Regions from separate parts of the Streptacidiphilus jeojiensis genome, predicted to be linked through region 1. Evidence: predicted binding sites of a transcription regulator. Region 1 holds the regulator's gene; the other holds the start of a gene.

Region 1 (11,535 bases):
TAGCCGGCCGCCCGGTCGAACGCGCGGCCGGCCGCGCAGTCCGAGCGAACCCCGCGGATGCCGGACAATGGGCCCATGCCCTCCGCACTCCCCGACGGCGAAGCCGTCCCCGCCGACGGGGCCCTGCCCGAGCACGCGCTGAGCGAGCTCGGACGGCGGCCCTTCGGTTTCTACGTCCACGTCCCGTACTGCGCCACCCGCTGCGGGTACTGCGACTTCAACACCTACACGGCCACCGAGCTGCGCTCCTCCGGCGCGGTGGCCTCGCAGGACACCTACGCGGACAACCTGGTCGCCGAGATCCGCCAGGCCCGCCGGATCCTCGGCGACGCCGAGCTGCCGGTCGAGACGGTGTTCCTGGGCGGTGGGACGCCCACCCTGCTGCCGGCCGCCGACCTGGTCCGGATGCTGGCCGCGATCAGGGAGGAGTTCGGGCTCGCCGACGGCGCCGAGGTCACCACCGAGGCCAATCCGGAGTCGGTCGACCCGGCCTATCTGGCGGAGCTGCGCGAGGGCGGCTTCAACCGGCTGAGCTTCGGCATGCAGAGCGCCCGTCCGCACGTGCTGGAACTGCTGGACCGCAGGCACACCCCGGGCCGCCCGGAGGCCTGCGTGGCCGAGGCCCGCGCGGCCGGCTTCGAGCACGTCAACCTGGACCTGATCTACGGCACCCCGGGGGAGAGCGACGACGACTGGCGCGCCTCGCTGGAGGCGGCCCTGGGCGCGGAGCCGGACCATGTCTCGGCCTACGCCCTGATCGTCGAGGACGGCACCAGGCTCGCCGCCCGGATCCGCCGCGGCGAGATCCCGATGACCGACGACGACGTCCACGCCGACCGCTACCTGATCGCCGAGGAACTGCTCGGCGCCGCCGGGCTGGACTGGTACGAGGTCTCCAACTGGGCCAGGACCCCCGAGGCCCGCTGCCGCCACAACGAGCTCTACTGGACCGGCGCGGACTGGTGGGGCGCCGGCCCAGGCGCGCACAGCCATGTCGGCGGCGTGCGGTGGTGGAACGTCAAACACCCTGCGGCGTACGCGCAGGCGCTCGCCGAGGAACGCACCCCCGCGCAGGGGCGCGAGCGGCTGGCGGACGAGGACCGCCGGGTCGAGCGCATCCTGCTGGAGCTGCGACTCTCCGAGGGCTGCCCGCTCGACCTGCTGCACGAGGCCGGCCGCAAGGCCGCCGACCGGGCCCTGGCCGACGGGCTGCTCGCGGCCCAACCCTTCGCGGCCGGGCGGGCGGTGCTGACGCTGCGCGGGCGGCTGCTGGCCGACGCGGTGGTGCGGGACCTGGTGGACTGAGAGCGGACCGGCACCGGAGTGACACCGCGTGGTCCGGGAGCGCACCGTGTGGTTCGGGAGCACAGCCGGATCCGCTACTGTTTCTCACTTCTTGTCCTATGGTGCGACAAGAGGCGGGAGGGGCTGGGGTGGCATTCGGCACGACGACACCGCGCAACGCCACCACCGATGCCGCGTTCCACGCGTTCTTCGAGGAGCGTCACCGCGAGCTGTCCCGCCTCGCCTACCTGCTCACCGGTGAGGCGGACGCCGCCGACGACCTGGCGGCCGACGCACTGCTGGAGGTTTGGCGGCACTGGGAGCGGGTCAGCGCCGCCGACAGCCCCGCGGCGTACGCGCGTGGAGTGGTCGCCAACCTCTGCCGCAACCGCATCCGCAAGCTCACCCGCGAGCGGGCCGGACTGCGCGGCTGGGGCACGCTGTGGCGGGACCGGGAGTCGGTCTCCGGCACGGACGTCCCGGCCGTCGTCGACGTCCGCGGCGCGCTGCGCCGGCTGCCGCACCGGCGGCGGGCCTGTGTGGTGCTGCGCTACGCCTTCGACCTGTCCGAACGGGAGACCGCGGCGGCGCTGGGGATATCGGTGGGCACGGTGAAGAGCCAGACCTCCAGGGGCGCGGCGCAGCTCGCCGAGCTGCTGGCCGGGCGCCCTGAGGCACAATGGCTGGTCGCGGCAGGGGAGGAGGGCTGATGTCGCAGCAGAAGTCCCGACAGGACCAGGACCAGGAGCGGCTCGCCGCCGTCCTGCGCACCGAGGCGGAGCGCCACCGGCCGGACCGCGAGGCGATGCTGGCCAGGGTCGAACGCGGGCAGTTCAGCGGCGCGGTGCGCGGCCGCCGTCGGCGGACCTCCGGCCGGGCCGGGCTGCGGCTCGCCGGGATCGTCCTGGCCAGCGCGGTCGGCTTCGGCCTGAGCGTCGCCGGGACCTGGGCGGCGGTGGGAGAGTTCAGCGCGCCCAAGCCGACCGAGCCGGTGGTCGCGGTGACCACCCCCAGCTCGGTGGGCAGCGCGGAGGCGACCCCGTCGCCGTCGCCCTCGTCCGCTCCGGCCTCACCGTCGGCGGGCGCCTCCTCGCCGTCCACGGCCACCGGGACCGCGGGGGCCACCGGCGCCACCCGGGTGCAGCAGGGGTTCCTCTGGTCGGACGGCTCCATCGACCCGCACAGCAACACCAGTTGGTCGCAGAGCAACATCACCCTGAAGAACCGCTACACCGTCACCGCGCTGGACGTGACGGTCACTCTGGCGGACACCCCCGGTCTCAGCAGCACCGGTGCCTGGTCCACCGTCCCCGCCGCCGACCTCGACACCACGGTCACCAGCCGGAACGGCACCCTGGTCTACGAGTTCAAGCTCAAGCCGGGGGCGACGCTGGCCCCGGGCAGCTATGTCTTCGCCGGGCAGTACAACCACGCGGCCGGCGGCCGCGACGCCGGCCAGGACACCTACCGGGCCACCGCCACGGGCCACGGCTCCGGGGCCGAGGTCTACGGGAACTTCGCCGCCACCCACTAGCGGGCCCTGCCTGGCCGGTCGCGCAGTTCCCCGCGCCCCCAACGGTGCTGCAGGTGAAGGTTCTGTGAACGGGGCAACCTCTTCGCGCGGTCGGACCACTGGAGGTCAAGAGCGCTGCCTGCAGCGGCGCTGAAGCCGACCGTACGAAGGGCCGACCCGGTGCCTGAGCCAGACCTCGACCGTGCCACCCCGCAGCAGCACCACCGCCGTTCCCGGACCACCCGCAGGCTGGTCGCCGCCGGCGCCGTGCTGGCCGCCGTCGGCGGTGCGGCGGCGGTGCCGCTGTTCGCGGACGCGGCCTCGACCGCCACCCTCACGGTGGCCGCCGACGGCAGCGCCGAGTACACCACCGTGCAGGCGGCGGTGAACGCGGCCGCCGCCGGGGACACCATCAGCATCGCCAAGGGCACGTACCACGAGGTGGTCTCGGTCCCGGTCACCAAGACCGGACTGACCGTCAAGGGCGCCACCGGCAACCCCGAGGACGTGGTGATCACCTACGGCAACGCCTCCGGCACCCCCAAGTCGGACGGGACGACCTACGGCACCCTGGGCAGCGCCACCGCGACCTTCGCCGCCGCCGGGGTGACGGTGGAGAACATCACCGTCACCAACTCCTTCAGCAAGGCCGCGAATCCCAGCATCACCGCGGGGCAGGCGGTGGCGCTCAACGCCGAGGGCGACCGGCAGGTCTACCGCAACGACCGCTTCCTGGGCCACCAGGACACCCTGCTGGCCTGGTCGCCCAGCGCCACCGCGCAGACCAGGCAGTACTTCTCCAACGTCTTCATCAAGGGCGACGTCGACTTCATCTTCGGCAACGCGACCGCCGTCTTCGACCACGCCAACATCCAGGCCATCGACGACGGCGCGGCGGCCGGGGGCCTCAACGGCTTCCTCACCGCGGCGAACACCGACTCGTCGAAGACCTACGGCTTCCTCATCACCAACAGCACGGTCTACAGCACCGCCGCCGCCAACACCTACTACCTGGGGCGGCCCTGGCACACCAACAGCACCGCGGTCGCCCAGGTGGTGGTCCGCAACACGGTGCTGCCGGCCGCGATCAAGGCGGCCACGCCGTGGACCGACATGAGCGGGTTCGCTTGGACCTCGGCCCGGTTCAAGTCCTACCTCAACACCGGTGCAGGATCCGGCAGTTACACCGGCAGCCCGCAGTTGACGGCAGCTCAGGCCGCCAACTACACGGCGGCCAGGTACCTGGCCGGGACCGACGGCTGGAACCCGATCCAGTAGTCGCACCCCCTCCACCTCTCTCATCCCACTTTCTCCGAGGAACCCTCATGCACCGCAAGAGCAAGCACACCAAGGCCCGTATCGCCGTCGCCACCGGCGTCGCCGCGCTGGTGGGCGGCGGGCTGGTGGTGGCCAACGCCGGCGCCGCCACCACCGCAGTCCCGGCCGTGGCCACCGGCGACACCCGTACGGTGACCCAGCCGGTACTGCCGAGCGGCACCTGCCAGACCCTCAGGTCCGGGCTCACCATGGCCAACGGCTTCTCCAGCACCGCGAACGAGACCACCCCGCCGGACACCGCGCGGATCCAGGCCGCGCTGGACGCCTGCAAGGGCACCGGCAAGAAGGTGGTGCTGGCGGCCACCGACTCCACCCACAAGGCGTTCCTGTCCGGGCCGGTCACGGTCCACGCGGGCGAGGTGCTGGTGATCAACGCGACGGTGACCCTGTACGGCTCGCTGAACGCCGCCGACTACCAGGTGAGCGGCAAGCCGACCTGCGGCACGCTGTCCAGCAGCGAGGGCGGCTGCAGTCCGCTGATCACCGTGAGCGGGGACGACGCCGGTATCGAGGGCGTCCAGAACTCGAGCGGTCAGCAGGGCCGGATCGACGGCCGCGGCGAGGACGACATCCTCGGCACCAGCACCACCTGGTGGGGGCTGGCCACGGCCGCGCAGGCGGCGGGCTCCAACCAGAACAACCCCCGGCTGGTCCAGATCAACAGCTCGGACAACTTCACGCTCTACGACATCGACCTGCTCAACGCCGCCAACTTCCACGTGGTCTTCAACGGCGGCGACGGCTTCACCGCCTGGGGTGTCCGGATCAAGACCCCGGCCACCGCCCGCAACACCGACGGCATCGACCCGGCCGGCGCCACCAACGTCACCATCGCCGACTCCTACATCCAGGACGGCGACGACGGCATCGCCATCAAGGGCGGCTCCAAGGCCAGCAGCAACATCACCGTCAAGGGCAACCACTTCTACGGCACCCACGGCATCTCCATCGGCTCGGAGACCTACAGCGGCGTCAGCAACGTCCTGGTCTCCGGCAACACCGTCACCGGCACCGACAGCGCGGGCAACGTCAGCTCCAGCAGCACCGGGCTGCGGATCAAGTCCTCGGCGGCCAGCGGCGGCACCGTCTCCAAGGTCACCTACACCTCCAACTGCCTGACCGCGGTGAAGGCCCCGCTGGTCTTTGACACCCACTACTCCTCCGGCACCGGCTCCTACACCCCGTACTTCACCGACATCGTCGTCAACGGCCTGAAGTCCACCAGCTCGGTCAGCGGCGCCAAGTCCACCCTGGTCGGCCTGAACGCCTCCCACCCGCTGGGCCTGACCCTGGAGAACGTCAGCCTGGACACCACCGCCGCCACCGCCTCCTACGCGGCGGTCGGCCTCTACAACAGCAACCTCAGCCCCACCGGCACCGGCGTGAGCACCAGCACGGTGGCCGGCTCAGGCTCGGTCCCCAGCTGCACCTTCCCCAGCTACCCGACGCTCTGACCGTCCGTCACGAAGTCGATCAGCTCCTCGACCCGGCCCAGCAGGGCCGGGTCGAGGTCCCTGAAGGAGTCCACCGAGGCGAGGATGCGCTTCCAGGCGGCGGGGGTGTCCACCGGCCAGCCGAGGCGGCGGCAGACGCCCTCCTTCCACTCCTCGCCGCGGGGCACGTCGGGCCAGGCCGCGATGCCCACCGAGGAGGGCTTCACGGCCGCCCAGACGTCGATGTAGGGGTGGCCGACCACCAGCACGTCGGCGCCGCCGACCTGTGCCGCGATCCGGGACTCCTTGCTGCCCGGGACCAGGTGGTCCACCAGCACGCCCAGCCGCCGCCCCGGTTCCGGCGCGAACTCGGCGACGATGGCCGGGAGGTCGTCGATGCCCTCCAGGTACTCCACCACCACGCCCTCGATCCGCAGGTCGTCGCCCCAGACCCGCTCGACCAGCTCGGCGTCGTGGCGGCCCTCGACGTAGATCCGGCTGGGCAGCGCCACCCGGGCCCGCGCGCCCTGGACCGCCACCGACCCCGAGGCGGTGCGGGCCGGGGCGACCGGCACCGGCGCGGCGACCGATCCCGGGCGGACCAGGGTGACCGGCTTGCCGTCCACCAGGAAGCCGCTCGGGGTCATCGGGAAGACCCGCAGCCTGCGGTGCCGGTCCTCCAGCGTCACGGTGAAGCCCTCGGCGGTCTTCTCGCAGCGCACCACGGCGCCGCAGAAACCGGTCACCACCTCCTCCACCACCAGGTCCCGCTCGGCGGGCAGCTCGGGGGCGGGGGTGGAGCGCTTCCAGGGCGGGGTCAGGTCGTAGGTCCGGGTCACAGGCCGGGCGCTCCCCAGACCGGGAACCAGCGGGTCAGGTCCTGCTCGACCCGCAGGTCGTTGCCGAGCATCGCCTTGATCTCCAGCTCCAGCGCGTTGTCGCGCCGCTCCCCGCCGCCGGGCTTGGGGGCGAAGGGGTAGAAGCTGCCGCGCTTGTAGATGTAGACCAGCGCCAGCGGACGCTGCTGGGCGTCGGTGAAGTTCACCAGCGAGCAGAGCAGCTGCGGGCCGAAGCCGGTGCTCTCCAGCGCGGAGTTGATCGCGTGGACGTCGTTGACCAGCGAGACGATGTCCTCGGCGGGCTGACGGGCGGTCATCCAGGAGTAGCCGTAGGAGTCCCGGCTGGACTCGATGGCGATGCCGCCGCGCTCCACGTCGGCGTCCAGCAGTGCCTGCACGTCCTGCTGGACCTGGGCGAAGGCGCCGCCCTCCACGGAGGCGAAGCAGACCGAGCCGACGCCGGTGGGCTTGAAGCCGGCCGCCGCCTCCAGGGTGATCGCGGCCGAGGGCAGCCCGAACAGCTGGTCGAGGTCCGGCTTGACGGGCTTGGTGCGGCCGAGCAGGGCGTCCAGGAAGCCCATGGGTTCGCTCCTCAGAGGGCAGGTGATCAGAGGGCAGGTGACTCAGACAGCAGATGAAGGGCGGGGTTACTGACGGCCCAGTTCGGCGCTGATCCGGCCGAGCTGCTCCAGCCGCTTCTCCAGCGAGGGGTGGGTGGAGAAGGCCTGGCTGGCGACCTGGCGGGCGGAGACCGCCGGGGCGAAGTAGAAGGCGTTGAAGGGCTGGGCCCGGCGCAGGTCCTGGGTGGGAATGGCCGCCATCTGCCCGCTGACCTTGGTGAGCGCCGAGGCCAGCGCCGAGGGCCGGCCGGTCAGCAGCGCGGCCGAGCGGTCGGCGGAGAGCTCGCGGTAGCGGGAGAGCAGCCGGGTCAGCAGGAAGCTGATGGTGTAGACGACGGCGCTGACGCCGATGACGATCAAGGCCGCCACCGCCGTGTTGTCGCCGTCGCGGTCGTCGCGGCTGCTGAAGCCGCCGAACATGCCGAACTGCAGACCGACCCGGGTGATGATGCCGGCCAGCACGCCCAGGAAGCCGGCGATGGTCATCACCGCCACGTCCTTGTGCGCGACGTGCGACATCTCGTGCGCCAGCACGCCCTCCAGCTCCTCCGGCTCCAGCCGGCGCAGCAGACCGGTGGTCACGCACACCACCGCGTTCTTCTCGTTGCGTCCGGTGGCGAAGGCATTGGGGATGTCACTCTGCGCGACCGCGACCTTGGGCTTCTGCATGTCCGCCAGGGCGCAGAGCCGGTCCACCGTGCCGTGCAGCTCCGGGTACTCCTGGGCGGAGACCTCGCGGGCGCCCATGCTGAAGGCCGCGATCTTGTCGCTGAACCAGAACTGGGCGATGAACAGGCCGCCGGCGATGATCACCACGAACGGCCAGGCGCCCTTCAGCAGCACGATCAGTGCGCCCACGAACACCACGTACAGCAGGCCGATGAAGAACATCGTCATCAGCATCCGGCTCGTCAGTCCGCGGTCCGGTGCGAAGCGTGTCCTGGCCATGGCCCCTCCTCGAAAATGTGCGTGCTACCCAATTCTGCCCTGTTCGGGCCTACCAACAGGTACGTACGGGACGGCCCAGGCGTTCCGGTCGCGTACCCTCGCGCCTTACACTGGCCGCACAGCTCTTGGCACTCATTCATCCAGAGTGCCAGTTCTGGCCAGAGTGTTCGGCCCGGCGCCCGGCAGGACCGGTAGGGAGTGAGGTGCGTGCCCCGTGCTTGAGGAGCGCAAGCTCGACGACCGCAAGCTGGCGGTTCTGCGTGCCATCGTCCAGGACTACGTCGGCACCGAGGAGCCGGTCGGCTCCAAAGCCTTGGTGGAACGCCACAACCTCGGCGTGTCGCCGGCCACGGTGCGTAACGACATGGCGACGCTGGAGGACGAGGGCTACATCCACCAGCCGCACACCAGTGCGGGCCGGGTGCCCACCGACAAGGGCTACCGGCTCTTCGTCGACCGGCTCACCGAGGTGAAGCCGATGTCCGGGGCCGAGCGCCGGGCGATCGGCAGCTTCCTGGACCACGCCGTCGACCTGGACGACGTGGTGGCCCGCACGGTCCGGCTGCTGGCGCAGCTGACCCGGCAGGTCGCGGTGGTGCAGTACCCCTCGCTGTCCCGGTCCACGGTCCGCCACGTCGAACTGGTCGCGCTGACGCCGACCCGGCTGATGCTGGTGCTGATCACCGACACCGGACGGGTGGAGCAGCGGCTCATCGACTGCCCCACTGCGGTCGGCGAGACCGTCCTCGCGGATCTTCGCTCCCGGCTGAACACCAGGGCCGGCGGGCAGCGCTTCGTCGAGGTGCCGACGCTGCTCCAGGACCTGCCCGAGAGCTTCGAACGGGAGGACCGGGGCGCGGTCACGGCCGTCCTCAGCACCCTGTTCGAGGCGCTGGCCGAGCAGACCGAGGAGCGGGTCGTGATCGGCGGCTCGGCCAACCTGACCCGCTTCCCGCACGACTTCCCGCTCACCATCGCCCCGGTACTGGAGGCGCTGGAGGAGCAGGTGGTCCTGCTGAAGCTGCTCGGCGAGACCGGCGACGCGGGCATGATGGTTCGGATCGGTCACGAGAACGCCTACGAAGGGCTGAATTCCACGTCGGTCGTGTCGGTGGGCTACGGTTCGGGCGACGAGACCGTCGCCAAACTGGGCGTGGTCGGACCGACGCGGATGGACTACCCGGGCACGATGGGCGCCGTCCGGGCCGTTGCACGATACGTCGGTCAGATCCTGGCTGCGTCCTAGCAGTCCTCTGGACCCCTCGAAACGGAAACAAGCGGAGCATTTTGGTGGCCACGGACTACTACGCGGTACTCGGCGTCCGGCGTGACGCGGGTCAGGACGAGATCAAGAAGGCGTTCCGCCGGCTGGCGCGCGAGCTCCACCCGGACGTCAACCCCGACCCGAAGACGCAGGAGCGGTTCAAGGAGATCAACGCCGCCTACGAGGTCCTCTCCGACCCCAACAAGCGGCAGGTCTACGACCTGGGCGGGGACCCGCTCTCGGCGAGCGGCGGCGGCGCGGGCCCCGGCGGCTTCGGTGCGGGCGCGGGCTTCGGCTTCAGCGACATCATGGACGCCTTCTTCGGCGCGTCCGGGGGCCAGCGCGGGCCGCGCTCGCGCACCCGGCGCGGCCAGGACGCGATGATCCGGATCGACATCGACCTCGAAGAGGCCGCGTTCGGCACCACCAAGGACATCCAGGTCGACACCGCCGTCGTCTGCACCACCTGCAACGGCGAGGGCGCCGCCCCGGGCACCTCCGCGCAGACCTGCGACATGTGCCGCGGCCGCGGCGAGGTGTCCCAGGTCACCCGGTCCTTCCTGGGCCAGGTCATGACCTCCCGCCCGTGCCCGCAGTGCCAGGGCTTCGGCACCGTGGTGCCCACCCCCTGCCCGGAGTGCGCCGGTGACGGCCGGGTCCGCGCCCGGCGCACGCTGACCGTGAAGATCCCGGCCGGTGTCGACAACGGCACCCGGATCCAGCTGGCCGGCGAGGGCGAGGTCGGCCCCGGCGGCGGCCCGGCCGGCGACCTCTACGTGGAGATCAGCGAGAACGCCCACTCCACCTTCCAGCGCCGCGGCGACGACCTGCACTGCACGGTCACCCTGCCGATGACGGCGGCGTCGCTCGGCACCAAGGTCCCGCTGGAGACCCTGGACGGCACCGTCGAGATCGACGTCCGCCCCGGCACCCAGTCAGGACAGTCCATCCCGCTGCACGGACGCGGCATCACCCACCTGCGCGGCGGTGGGCGCGGCGACCTGATAGTGCACGTCGAGGTGCAGACGCCCAGCAAGCTCGACCCCGAGCAGGAGGAGCTGCTGCGGCGGCTGGCCAAGCTGCGCGGCGAGGAGCGCCCCTCGGGGACCTTCGCACCCGGGCAGCAGGGCCTGTTCTCCCGTCTGAAGGACGCCTTCAACGGTCGCTCCTGAGCGCCCGTCAGTACAGCAGTGGAGTAGGTACGGCATGACAGCCCCGGTGTTCGTCGTCGACAGCGCGCAGCTCGCCCCGGTCGGGGCGGTGGTGCGGCTGGACGGCCCCGAGGGCCGTCATGCCGTCGCCGTCCGCAGGCTCGCCGTCGGCGAGCCGGTGGTGCTGGCGGACGGCGCGGGAGCGGCCGTCTCCGGCTCCGTGGTCGGCGTGGTCGGCAAGGACGTGCTGGAGGTCCGGGTCGACGCGCTGCTGGCCGAGCCCGAGCCGGCGGTGCGGGTCGTGGTGGTCCAGGCCCTGCCCAAGGGGGACCGCGGGGAGCTGGCGGTCGAGCTGATGACCGAGGCCGGCGTGGACGAGGTGGTGCCCTGGGCGGCCTCGCGCTGCATCACCCAGTGGAAGGGCGAGCGCGGGGCCAAGGCGCTGGCCAAGTGGCGCGCCACCGCGAGGGAGGCCGGCAAGCAGTCCCGCCGGCTGCGGTTCCCGGTGGTCCGCGACCCGATGACCACCCGTCAGTTGGCCGGACTCCTCTCCGGGGCGGCGCTGGCCGCGGTGCTCCACGAGGAGGGATCGTTGCCGCTGGCCACTGCGGAGCTCCCCGTCAAGGGCGACATCGTCCTCGTCGTCGGCCCGGAGGGTGGCGTCTCGCCGGACGAACTCGCCCAGTTCGCGGCTGCCGGCGCGGCCCCTTACCGCCTGGGCCCGTCCGTGCTCCGCACGTCCACGGCGGGCGTGGCGGCAGGCTCCGTGCTGTTGGCCCGCACCGGGCGCTGGGGCTGACGTCCTTGCTTGGCTGCGGACCGTAGCTGGCTTGTCGCGCAGTTCCCCGCGCCCCTAACGGGGCTGCAACTGAACGGCTGTGGGTCAGTTGCACTCACCTGGGGGCGCGGGGAACTGCGCGAGAACCCCGCTCCCAGCCGCACGTATCGCCGTCAGCCAAAACCTTGCCCCACTGTTCGGGGTGACAGCTAAGGTGACCGCGTGACACACGCCGACAGCTACCTCCGTTACCCCCACGTCCAAGCTGACCTGGTCACCTTCGTGGCCGAGGACGACGTCTGGCTCGCCCCCGTCGCCGGCGGCCGCGCCTGGCGCGTGAGCGCCGACCAGGTCCCGGTGGCCCGCC
Region 2 (11,535 bases), on a different contig from region 1:
GGGTCTTGACGGTGTCCTCGGAGAGGAACAGCTCCCGGCCGATCTCGGCGTTGCTGCGACCGTGGCTCATCCCCTCCAGCACCTGGATCTCACGCGCCGTCAGTGTCGGCGCGGCCCCCATCTCGGCGCAGCGCAGCCGCCGGGGCGCGAGCCGCCAGGTCGGGTCGGCGAGGGCCTGGGTGACCGTGGCGCGCAGCTCCGCCCGTGAGGCGTCCTTGTGCAGGTAGCCCCGCGCGCCAGCGGCCACCGCGAGTGCCACACCGTCGAGGTCCTCGGCGACGGTGAGCATGATGATGCGGGCACCCGGGTCGGCGGACAGCAGCCGCCGCACGGTCTCGACACCGCCGAGGCCGGGCATCCGCACGTCCATGAGGACCAGGTCGGACCGGTCGGCCACCCAGCGGCGGAGCACCTCCTCACCGTTGGTGGCGGTGGTCACCCGGTCGACACCGGGCACGGTCGCGACCGCACGGCGGAGCGCCTCCCGGGCAAGCGGTGAATCGTCACAGACGAGAACGGAAGTCATGACCGTCCTCCGCAGCTGATCCGCGTCACGTTGAGCCTCCTGGCTGGTACGAGCTGGTACAAAGCGTCACCGGCACGGCCGTGGCGACAGACGTCTTCCCCGACGTCCGACCCGCTGACCGCCTCCGCACAACCAACGACCGTCACCCGAATGAGTTACGGGCCCGACGATCGCCTCCACCACTCTATGTGGTCGACCCGTTACGGATCATCCACCGCGCAGTGCACTCCGGCGCACAGGCGCCGCGCGCACAGCGCACGCACGTCGCACACGGCTCCGCAGCCGTCGACCGGACCCGGCGTGGCGGCCGCATTCGGCCTACCTCCAGCCCCAACGAGTACCCCCAGTCGCAGGACACGCGGCTACTCCCTTCGTCCGTTTTATGAGATTTTCAGAACATACGACACATATGCAACGCTGATGGCCTCTTGTCCGATTAGATCTATGTGAGTCATATTTTCAGCTACTAGGACCGGACCGCACAACAACTTGAGGGAATGAGCAGCAATGGCAGACTTCTCCCGCCTCCCCGGCCCCAACGCCGATCTCTGGGACTGGCAGCTCTCCGCCGCCTGCCGCGGTGTCGACAGCTCCCTCTTCTTCCACCCCGAGGGCGAGCGAGGGGCTGCGCGCAGCTCCCGCGAGCAGTCCGCCAAGGAGGTCTGCTCCCGCTGCCCGGTGCGCACCGAGTGCGCCACCCACGCCCTGGCCGTACGCGAGCCGTACGGGGTCTGGGGCGGTCTGACCGAGGACGACCGCGAGGAGCTGCTGGGTCGGACCCGGCACCGGCCGAGCGCCAACGCCGACCGGGACGCCGATGCCGATGCCGAGGAGGACGAGGACGTGGACCTGAACGCCGATGTCTTCGAGTCGGTCCGGCGCTGACCAGCGGAAACAAAAGAAGAATCGTTTCTTCAGCCGCCTGGGTCCCCGCCCCCGAACGCGTCAGCGGGACGGGACGGGCACCCGGGCCAGCCGGTCCAGCATCAGCTCCACCGCGGGCACCTGCGCCAGGTCCGGCAGCGTGAGCGCGACGACCTCGCGGAACACCCCCGAGGCCAGCGGCACCACGGCCACCCCGGCCGACCGCACCGACGCCAGCGCCAGCTCCGGCAGCACGGCGACGCCCAGACCCGCGCCGACCAGGCCCAGCACCGCGGGGTAGTCGTCGGTGGCGAAGTCGATCCGGGGCGCGAACCCCTCCTCGGCGCACATGTCCACCAGATGGCCCCGGCACTGCGGGCACCCCGCGATCCACTGCTCGTCGGCCAGCTCGGCCAGTTCCACCGGATCGTCGGCGCCGCGCCCGGCCAGCCGGTGCCCGGCGGCGACCACGCCGACCAGCCGGTCCTCCAGCAGCGGCCGGACCACCAGATCGGACCAGTCGCAGGCGGCCGCCGAGACCGAGGCCTCCACCACCGCCTCGGCCCGCGCCTGCCGCCGCGACCCGCCCGCGTCGTCCAGCGGCAGATGCAGCTCTGTAACGCGTCCCGGGTAGCGGAAGGCCAGCGCCACCTCGCAGTCCCCGCCGCGCAGCATCGCCAGCGACTCGGGCGGCTCGGCCTCGGTCAGCGAGACCCGGATGCCCGGCTGCGCCTCGCGCACCCCGGCCACCGCGGCCGGCACCAGCGTCGAGCTCGCGGTGGGGAAGGACACCAGCCGCACCCGCCCGGCCCGCAGCCCGGCGATCGCCGCCAGCTCCTCCTCGGCCGCGGTGAGCCCCGCCAGGATCCCGGCGGCGTGCCGCACCAGCACCTCGCCGGCCTCGCTGAGCTGCACCCCGCGCCCGACCCGGACCACCAGCGGGGTCCCCACCGACTTCTCCAGCGCCTTCATCTGCTGGCTCACCGCGGGCTGGGTGTACCCCAGCTCCCGCGCGGCCGCGGAGAACGAACCGGTCCGCGCGACGGCGCGCAGCACACGAAGATGGCGGGCCTCGATCATCCCCCCAGCATAAGCGCCCCTATGACACCGGACCGAAACCTGTGCACACGCTTATGAAACGCCAAGGGGCGCGAGGAACTGCGCGACAGGCCACCCCGAAGGGTGCACCCGCCGCAGACAGCTCCCCGCGCCCCGATCGGCGCGCTACGACCTAGTGGCTGTGGCCGTGCCCACCGTGGCTGTGGCCCGCGTCGCCCTCGTCCTCGGCCGGCTTCTCGACGACCAGGGTCTCGGTCGTGAGCAGCAGCGAGGCGATCGACGCGGCGTTCTGCAGCGCGGAGCGCGTCACCTTGACCGGGTCGATGACGCCGGCCTTGATCAGGTCGCCGTACTCGCCGGTCGCGGCGTTGTAGCCCTGGCCCTCGTCCAGCTCCGCCACCTTGGTGGTGATGACGTAGCCCTCGAGGCCCGCGTTCTGGGCGATCCAGCGCAGCGGCTCGACCAGCGCGCGGCGGACCACCGCGACACCGACGGCCTCGTCGCCGGACAGGCCGAGCCCGCCGTCGAGCACCTTCTGGGAGTGCACGAGGGAGGCGCCGCCACCGGCGACGATGCCCTCCTCGACCGCCGCGCGGGTCGCCGAGATGGCGTCCTCGAGACGGTGCTTCTTCTCCTTGAGCTCGACCTCGGTGGCAGCGCCGACCTTGATCACGCAGACCCCGCCGGCCAGCTTGGCCAGGCGCTCCTGCAGCTTCTCGCGGTCCCAGTCCGAGTCGGTGTTCTCGATCTCGGCCTTGATCTGCGCGACCCGGCCGGCCACCTCGGAGGAGTCACCGGCGCCGTCGACGACGGTGGTGTTGTCCTTGGAGACGGTGACCCGGCGGGCGGAGCCCAGGGACTCCAGACCGGCCTGGTCGAGCTTGAGGCCGACCTCCTCGGCGATGACGGTGGCACCGGTGAGGGTGGCCAGGTCGCCGAGCATGGCCTTGCGGCGGTCGCCGAAGCCGGGGGCCTTCACCGCGACGGCGTTGAAGGTGCCGCGGATCTTGTTCACCACGAGGGTGGACAGCGCCTCGCCGTCGACGTCCTCGGCGATGATCAGCAGCGGCTTGCTGGCGCCGCCCTGGAGGATCTTCTCCAGCAGCGGGAGCAGGTCCTGGATCGAGGAGATCTTGCCCTGGTGGATCAGGATGTAGGGGTCCTCCAGGACGGCCTCCATCCGCTCCTGGTCGGTGACCATGTAGGGCGACAGGTAGCCCTTGTCGAACTGCATGCCCTCGGTGAACTCGAGCTCCAGGCCGAAGGTGTTCGACTCCTCGACGGTGATCACACCGTCCTTGCCGACCTTGTCCATGGCCTCGGCGATCAGGTCACCGACCTGCTGGTCCTGCGCGGAGAGCGCGGCGACAGCGGCGATGTCCTCCTTGCCGTCGATCTCGCGGGCGACCGAGAGCAGGTGGTCCGACACGGCCTTGACGGCGGCGTCGATGCCCTTCTTCAGGCCCGAGGGGCCCGCGCCGGCGGCGACGTTGCGCAGACCCTCGTTGACCAGGGCCTGGGCCAGGACGGTCGCGGTGGTGGTGCCGTCACCCGCGATGTCGTTGGTCTTGGTCGCGACCTCCTTGACGAGCTGCGCGCCAAGGTTCTCGTACGGGTCGTCGAGCTCGACCTCACGGGCGATGGTGACACCGTCGTTGGTGATGGTCGGGGCGCCGAACTTCTTGTCGATGACGACGTTGCGGCCCTTGGGGCCGAGCGTCACCTTCACGGTGTCGGCCAGCTTGTTGACGCCACGCTCGAGCGAGCGGCGGGCGTCCTCGTCGAACTTCAGGATCTTCGCCATGCTTAGGGTTTCCCTCTCAAACAACCGAGCCCGGACACCCGGTCTCACACAGTGAAGACTGGGGGCCCGGGCGGGGTCACGACTCTGCGGTCAGCGTCAGCTGGTGCTGCAGTAGTGCGGTACTGCCTACTTCTCGACGATCGCGAGCACGTCGCGGGCCGAGAGGACCAGGTACTCCTGGCCGTTGTACTTGACCTCGGTGCCGCCGTACTTGCTGTACAGCACGATGTCGCCGACGGCGACGTCGAGCGGCAGACGCTGGCCGTCCTCGAAGCGACCCGGGCCCACGGCCAGGACGACGCCCTCCTGGGGCTTCTCCTTGGCAGTGTCCGGGATGACCAGGCCAGAGGCCGTGGTCTGCTCGGCCTCGAGCGGCTGGACCACGATGCGGTCCTCGAGCGGCTTGATGGCAACCTTGGAGCTGGTGGTCGTCACGTTCCGACCTCCCCCTTCGGAGATCACGGGGTGATACATGTCTTGGGTGCCAGAGGTGTGGTGCAAGCCCGTCGTCGCGGTGCCGGACCTGCCCTCTCGCGGTTAGCGCTCTCCGGGGGAGAGTGCCAACGACGACACTAGGCCGCGGTTAGCACTCAGTCAACCAGAGTGCCAACGACGCGCTTATTCGATGACCGGGACGCGGTGGATGATGGTGCGGTGGAGATCGAATCGTTCCGTGCCCTGCTGACCGACGAGGGCCAGGCCCTGCTGGCCGAGCTGGCGGACCACTCGCCGGGGCAGGAGCTGGCGGTCGCGACCCGGCTGCGGCGCGACCACGACGCGGAGCTGGTGTCGGCGGCGATCGGCCAGGCCCGGCTGCGGCAGCGGGCGGCGGCGAAGTTCGGCGCCGCCGACGCGGCCCGGATGTACTTCACCCCGGACGGGGTCGAGCAGGCCACCCGCACCAGCGTCGCCACATGGCGCGCGGAGCGTTTCAAGGCGCTGGGGGTGCGCCGCCTCGCCGACCTCTGCTCGGGCGTCGGCGGCGACGCGATCGCCCTGGCCCGGGCCGGCATCGAGGTGCTCGCCGTCGACCGCTCCCCGCTGACCTGCGCGGTCGCCGAGGCCAACGCCACCGCACTGGGCCTGGACGGCCTGATCGAGCAGCACTGCGGCGATGTGGCGGACGTGCCGCTGAACGGTTTTGACGCCGTGTTCGTCGATCCGGCACGGCGTGGAGGACGCGGCAGGATCTTCGATCCCGAGGCTTACTCACCGCCGCTGAGCTGGGCCGTCGGCGCCGCGCTGCAGACCCGGTTCGCCGCCCTCAAGGTGGCCCCCGGCATCCCGCACGAGGCGGTCCCCGAGGGCGCCGAGGCCGAGTGGGTCTCCGACGGCGGGGACGTCAAGGAGGCCGTGCTCTGGTTCGGCACCGGGCCCGCCCAGGGACAACCCCATCGGGCGACCCTGCTTCCCGCCGGCGTCACCCTCACGGGTGGTCGGCTCCCGGACCCGGAGGCCGTACCGGTCCGCCGCTACCTCTACGAGCCGGACGGCGCGGTGATCCGGGCCCACCTGGTCGCCGAGGTCGCCGAGCAGCTGGACGCGGCCCTGATCGACCCCACCATCGCCTATCTGACGGCGGATGAGCTGCGCCCCACGCCCTTCGCCACCGGCTACGAGATCACCGATGTGCTCCCCTTCGGCCTGAAGAAGCTCAAGGCCCTGCTGCGCGAACGCCGGGTCGGCACGGTGGTGGTGAAGAAGCGCGGCTCCGCCGTCGAGCCCGAGGAACTGCGCCGCAAGCTCAAGCCGGAGGGGCCGAACTCCTGCACGGTCTTCCTGACCCGGGTCGCCGGCGCCCCGACCATGCTGCTGGGTCAGCCGGCGACTCCCCCGGCGGGCTAGGGCTTCCGGATGTAGTCGTCCAGCCGGGCCACGGTGAACCCCTGCTCCTGGATCCGCTTCAGCAGGTTGACGAACATCGCGGTCATGGTCTCGCCCTTGAGCTCCGAGGGGCCGCGGAAGTGGGCCAGGATGATGTCGCCGTCCTGGAGCTTCCGGTCGCCGGTCTGGTACTGCAGGCCGGTTATCTGCATCGTCTCCTTCCAGTAGACGATGGCGCGCGGACCGCAGGCCTGGACCGAGGAGTTGAGGGTGGACGAGTAGGCGCCGTCGCCGTAGGGCGGGCGGAACAGGAAGGGCGCGACGCCGTACTCGGTGGTGATGACCTTCTGGTCGCCGCAGACCTCCTCCCGCTGCCGGGCCGCCGAGACGGTGCTCATCGCCGGGTGGTGCAGGGTGTGGTTCTGGATGCTGTTGCCCAGCGCCTGCAGCGGCTTGAAGTAGCCGTAGTCGTCCTTGATGGTGTCGTTCATCAGGAACATCGTGAACGGGACCCTGAGGTCGCGCATCATCGCGACGAAGCGCGGGTCCTTCTCGGCGCCGTCGTCCAGGGTGATGAAGACCACCTTCTGGTCGGTCGGCACAGAGCGGAAGACCGGGACCTTGCCGGTCCTCGTCAGCTTGATCGGCTTGTCGGCGGGCGGCGCGGGCGAGGGCCGCATCGGCTTGAGGCCCCACTTGGACCAGAGCGCCGGATCGGTGGACATCGCCGTGGGATCCGCGGAGGCGGTCGGGGTCGCGGCGGACGAGGGGGCGACCACGGGCACCGCTCCGGCCGTGGGACTGCCCGTCGGGGTCGCACCGCCGCCCGCGCCGCACGCCGTCGCCAACGCCGTCAGGGCCAGTGCCCCCGCTGCCGTGCCCAGGGCCCTGCCGTGCCGTTCCACCGTCTGTCCACTCCCCGCCCGACGTGCCCGTTCGTACGCATGCGCATACGCACGAACAGGACGTTAGCGACTCCCAGACAGTTCCCAGTAACCAAACAGGTAAGGATTGCTCCGACCTTTTCCGACCTACTCCGACCTCTACTCCGACATCCGGTGCAGCTCGTCGTGGGAGACCGGGGCGGCCGGGACGTGGGTCTCGGTCACCGGCAGCGAGGAGTCCGCCGACAGGTCGAAGGCGGAGGGCCGGCGGTTGCGCCACACCATCTCCGAGCCCAGGGCGGCGACCATCGCGCCGTTGTCGGTGCAGAGCTTCATCCGGGGCACCCGCAGCTCGATGCCGGCGCGCTCGCAGCGCTCCTGCGCCATGGCCCGCAGCCGGGAGTTGGCGGCCACCCCGCCGCCGATCATCAGATGCTCCACGCCCTGGTCCAGACAGGCCCGGACCGCCTTGCGGGTCAGCACATCGGTGACCGCCTCCTGGAAGGACGCCGCGACGTCCCGCACCGGCACCTCCTCGCCCGCCCGCCGCCGGGCCTCGATCCAGCGGGCGACGGCGGTCTTCAGCCCGGAGAAGGAGAAGTCGTAGGCAGGGTCGCGCGGACCGCTCAGCCCGCGCGGGAACCTGATCGCCGCCGGGTCGCCCTCGGCGGCGTAGCGGTCGATCACCGGGCCGCCCGGGAAGCCCAGGCCCAGCACCCGGGCGACCTTGTCGAAGGCCTCGCCCGCCGCGTCGTCGATGGTCGAGCCCAGCGAGCGGACGTCGCTGGTGATGTCGGAGGTCAGCAGCAGCGACGAGTGCCCGCCGGAGACCAGCAGCGCCATCGTCGGCTCGGGCAGCCGTCCGTGCTCCAGCTGGTCCACGCAGATGTGCGAGGCCAGGTGGTTCACCCCGTACAGCGGCTTGTCCAGGGCGTAGGCGTAGGCCTTGGCGGCCGAGACGCCGACCAGCAGCGCGCCGGCCAGGCCGGGGCCGGCGGTGACGGCGATGCCGTCCAGGTCGCTCGCCTTGATCCCGGCCTGGTCCAGGGCGCGCTGGACGGTGGGGACCATCGCCTCCAGGTGCGCCCGGCTGGCGATCTCCGGGACCACGCCGCCGAAGCGGCCGTGCTCCTCGACGCTGGTGGCGACTGCGTCGGCGAGCAGGGTGGTGCCCCGGACGATGCCGACGCCGGTCTCGTCGCAGGAGGTCTCGATGCCGAGGACCAGCGGTTCGTCAGCCATCCTGGCTCAGTGCTCCTACGTTGTCGTGGTTCTTCGTGGCGGCGTGCTTCGTTCCGAGTTCGTCCAGCCGCATCACCAGGGCGTCGACCCCGGAGGGCTGGTAGTACTTGGGCCGGATCCCGATCGGCCGGAACCCGAAGCGCTCGTAGAGCCGCTGGGCGCGCGGGTTGTCGACCCTGACCTCCAGCAGCAGTTCCTCGCAGCCGGCCGCTGCGGCCTGGTCGATCAGCCGGGCCAGCAGCCGTCCGCCCAGACCGCTGCCCCAGTACGGCGTGGCCGAGGCGATGGTCTGCACGTCCCCGCTGCCGGCCACCGCCATCAGCCCGGCGTAGCCGACGACCGCCCCCGCGGCGTCCTCGGCGACGGTGTACCAACGGGTGGCGCGGGGGTGCCGGGTGTCGGCGAGCTCGGACCAGAACATCCCGGCCGACCAGGCGTCCTCCGGGAACAGCTCGCGCTCCAGCTCCAGCACCGGGGCGATGTCCCACCAGCGCATCTCCCGCAGGGCCGGGACGGCGTCCGGGCCGGGGTGGGTGCCTGGGCTCATGCCGGGAGCACCGTCTTGTAGTTCTTGGGCACCTCGGCGTCCGGACGGCGCAGGTACAGCGGCGTCGGCGCGAGCAGCGGGCGTCCGGCGGCGAGCTCGGCGGCCGCGTAGGACGCCAGCGCCGCCGCGGACTGGTGCTCGGGCATGCCCGCGGGCACGTCCCGGAACACCTCCGGGTACAGCAGCGCGCCGGCGCCCACGGCCGGCACCTGCCCGAGCCGTTCGGCGACCTCGGCCGGACGGTCCACGTGCGGACCGTCCACGCGAGCGCCTGCGGCGTCGTAGGAGGCCCAGTACACCTCTTTGCGCCGGGCGTCCGTGGCGGCGGTGAAGGGGCCCTGCAGGCCCGCCAGGCGGGCGGCGTGGGCGATGCCGTCCAGCGTGCAGACGCCGTGCACCGGGATGCCGAGGGCGTGGCCCAGCGCGGCGGCCGTCGCCAGCCCCACCCGCAGCCCGGTGTACGGGCCCGGACCGACGCCCACCACCAGCGCGCCGAGTTGCTCCTTGCCGACCCCGGCGGTGCGCAGCACCCGGTCGACGGCGGGAAGCAGCAGCTCACCGTGGCGCCGGGCGTCGACCTGGTCCTCGGCGGCGAGGACCACCCCGCCGTCCGTGTCCAGGAGCGCGGCGGTGACGGCGGGGGTCGCGGTGTCGAACGCAAGCAGAAGCACGGCACCAGGTTAGACGTTCCGGGGATACGGGATGAGAAGCTGGGACTCCGCTGAGGGCAACCACCGCTGGAGGACAGAGTGGCAAGGATCGGTACGGGCGCTGTCGTCACCACCCTGACGGCGTCTGCGCTCGCGCTTGTCACCGTGCTGGCGCTGCAGGCCAAGAGCTCGGCCAACGTGACCCCGGCCGCCTCCGGCAAGCCCGGAGCCTCGGCCTCCGCCGCGGCGGGCGCATCGGCGAAGGCGAGCGCCCCCAAGCCGGTCGCCGTCCCGGCGCGCTCGGGGACCGGCAAGCGGGTGGTGTACGCGCTGGGCGCCAAGCGGGTCTGGCTGGTGACCGCGGCGGGCACCGCCGCCCGCACCTTCACGGTCCAGCCCAGCACCCTGAGCCCCAGCGTCGGGACCTACAACGTGTACTCCCACAGCGCCGACACCAGGCATGGTTCGGACGGTGTGGAGATCAAGAACGTGGTGATCTTCGCCCAGCGCGGCTCCACCGTCTTCGGCTTCAGCTCGGCGACGGACGGCACCACCCCGGCTCCGGACCCGGCCAAGAAGACCGGCGGCATCAGGGAGACCCTGGGCGACGGCCAGGCCCTGTTCGACTTCACCGTGGCCGGCAGCAAGGTCGTCGTCGTCGCCTGACCGCGCGGGTCAGGCGGCTTCGCGCGACTCCAGGACGATCAACCCGGGCGCTTCGCCCGCCGTCTCCTGCTCCGCTTCCGGCTCCGTCGGCGGCGTGCTCACGGCTGCGGCCGCGCCCGTCGCGGCCAGCAGGGCGGCCACACCGACGGGCTGCTCGTCCCCGCCGGGGCGGGGGGTCGTACCGGACATGTCGCCTCCCGTGACCGGCTTCCAAGTGCTGGCATGCACCATCTTCCCGACAGCGCGTCGGAATAACAACCAGGGGCCGGGATCTTGTCGGGGCTCAGACGCCGGCAGGCCGCAGCACGCCCCAGTCGGTGCCTGCCCAGCGGTCGCCCAGACCGGTGAGGGTGACCCGGCGCTCGTCGTCGCCCTCGCCCTCGTCCGGGGCCTCGTCGCCCAGGGCCCGTTCGATGCGTACCTCAAGACGGGTCTCGGACAGCTCCTCGACCCGGCCCTCGCCCCACTCCACGACCACCACCGAGTCCGTCAGCGAGACGTCCAGGTCCAGGTCCTCCATCTGGTCCAGGCCGCCGCCGAGCCGGTAGGCGTCGACGTGCACCAGGGCCGGGCCGCCGGTCAGCGAGGGGTGCACCCGGGCGATGACGAAGGTCGGCGAGGTGACCGCGCCGCGCACGCCCAGGCCGGCGCCGAGGCCCCGGGCGAGGGTGGTCTTGCCCGCGCCCAGCTCGCCGGAGAGCAGCACCAGGTCGCCCGGGCGCAGCAGCGGGGCCAGCCCGCGGCCGAGGTCCTGCATGGCCGCGGCGTCGGGCACGGTCACGGTGGTACGGCTGCTGGCCATGGTGCGGTGGGTCCTTTCGACGGGGTGCTCGGCGGTCGGGTCAGGTCACATCAGGTGAGGTCGCATCAGGTCAGGGACTCGTCCACGGCCACGGCCGGGACGGTGCCGAGCGCGAGGTCCCGTACCGGCTGCGGCAGCGGTGCGCCCGAGCCCCGGGCGGCCTGCTCCAGCAGCAGCGCCAGCTGGGTGTTCACCAGGTCGGGCAGCTCCAGCATGAGCAGGTGGCCGGCGTCCGGGACGATGATCAGCTCGGCGTCCGGGAGTTCGGCGGCGATGGCCTCGCTGTGCCGGGGCGGGGTGAGCAGGTCCTTGGCCCCGCCCATGACCAGGGTGGGGATGTCGCGGAAGGCCGCCAGCGCGGTGGTCTTCTCGTGCAGGTCGAAGGCGGGGAAGAACTCCGCGACGACGTCGATCGGGGTGGCTTCCAGCAGCCGCTGGGCGAAGCGCTCCACGGCCGGGTCGACGTCCTCGCGGCCGAAGGAGAACTTGCGGTAGACCACCGAGGTCAGGTCGCTACCCAGGCGGCGGCTGCGCTCCACCAGGTCGCGCTGCCGCCCGAGCGCCTTCAGCACTCCCGGGGCGACCCGGTGCAGCATCTTCGCCCCGTAGGCGGGCAGGCCCAGGGTGACGCCGGACCAGCCGCCGGCGGTGGTGCCGAGCAGGGCGA

What was found. Region 1 encodes HrcA, which represses chaperone genes, less so after heat shock. Its sites were predicted from a motif close to TTNGCACTCNGNNNNNCNGAGTGCNAA; they were not measured.
Region 2: the regulator HrcA is predicted to act here: its motif matches at 4,837-4,863, upstream of groES (co-chaperone GroES).

The regions. Positions count from the first base shown of each region.
Region 1 is NZ_JBEUKS010000009.1:246,984-258,518, reverse strand. Features, by position in the region: gene ABUW04_RS25260 (SpoIIE family protein phosphatase) at 1-3, shown strand, start outside; gene hemW (radical SAM family heme chaperone HemW) at 76-1,305, shown strand; gene ABUW04_RS25250 (SigE family RNA polymerase sigma factor) at 1,434-1,994, shown strand; gene ABUW04_RS25245 (hypothetical protein) at 1,994-2,818, shown strand; gene ABUW04_RS25240 (pectinesterase family protein) at 2,978-4,075, shown strand; gene ABUW04_RS25235 (glycoside hydrolase family 28 protein) at 4,123-5,589, shown strand; gene ABUW04_RS25230 (DUF3097 domain-containing protein) at 5,574-6,407, opposite strand; gene pspAB (PspA-associated protein PspAB) at 6,404-6,988, opposite strand; gene htpX (zinc metalloprotease HtpX) at 7,055-7,975, opposite strand; gene hrcA (heat-inducible transcriptional repressor HrcA) at 8,190-9,221, shown strand; gene dnaJ (molecular chaperone DnaJ) at 9,266-10,411, shown strand; gene ABUW04_RS25205 (16S rRNA (uracil(1498)-N(3))-methyltransferase) at 10,446-11,189, shown strand; gene ABUW04_RS25200 (S41 family peptidase) at 11,391-11,535, shown strand, end outside.
Region 2 is NZ_JBEUKS010000002.1:436,640-448,174, reverse strand. Features, by position in the region: gene ABUW04_RS07920 (response regulator transcription factor) at 1-526, opposite strand, end outside; gene ABUW04_RS07915 (WhiB family transcriptional regulator) at 1,034-1,411, shown strand; gene ABUW04_RS07910 (LysR family transcriptional regulator) at 1,472-2,470, opposite strand; gene groL (chaperonin GroEL) at 2,622-4,253, opposite strand; gene groES (co-chaperone GroES) at 4,380-4,688, opposite strand; gene ABUW04_RS07895 (THUMP-like domain-containing protein) at 4,908-6,098, shown strand; gene ABUW04_RS07890 (polysaccharide deacetylase family protein) at 6,095-6,982, opposite strand; gene tsaD (tRNA (adenosine(37)-N6)-threonylcarbamoyltransferase complex transferase subunit TsaD) at 7,121-8,203, opposite strand; gene rimI (ribosomal protein S18-alanine N-acetyltransferase) at 8,196-8,750, opposite strand; gene tsaB (tRNA (adenosine(37)-N6)-threonylcarbamoyltransferase complex dimerization subunit type 1 TsaB) at 8,747-9,421, opposite strand; gene ABUW04_RS07870 (hypothetical protein) at 9,500-10,066, shown strand; gene ABUW04_RS07865 (hypothetical protein) at 10,076-10,255, opposite strand; gene tsaE (tRNA (adenosine(37)-N6)-threonylcarbamoyltransferase complex ATPase subunit type 1 TsaE) at 10,350-10,868, opposite strand; gene ABUW04_RS07855 (alpha/beta fold hydrolase) at 10,934-11,535, opposite strand, start outside.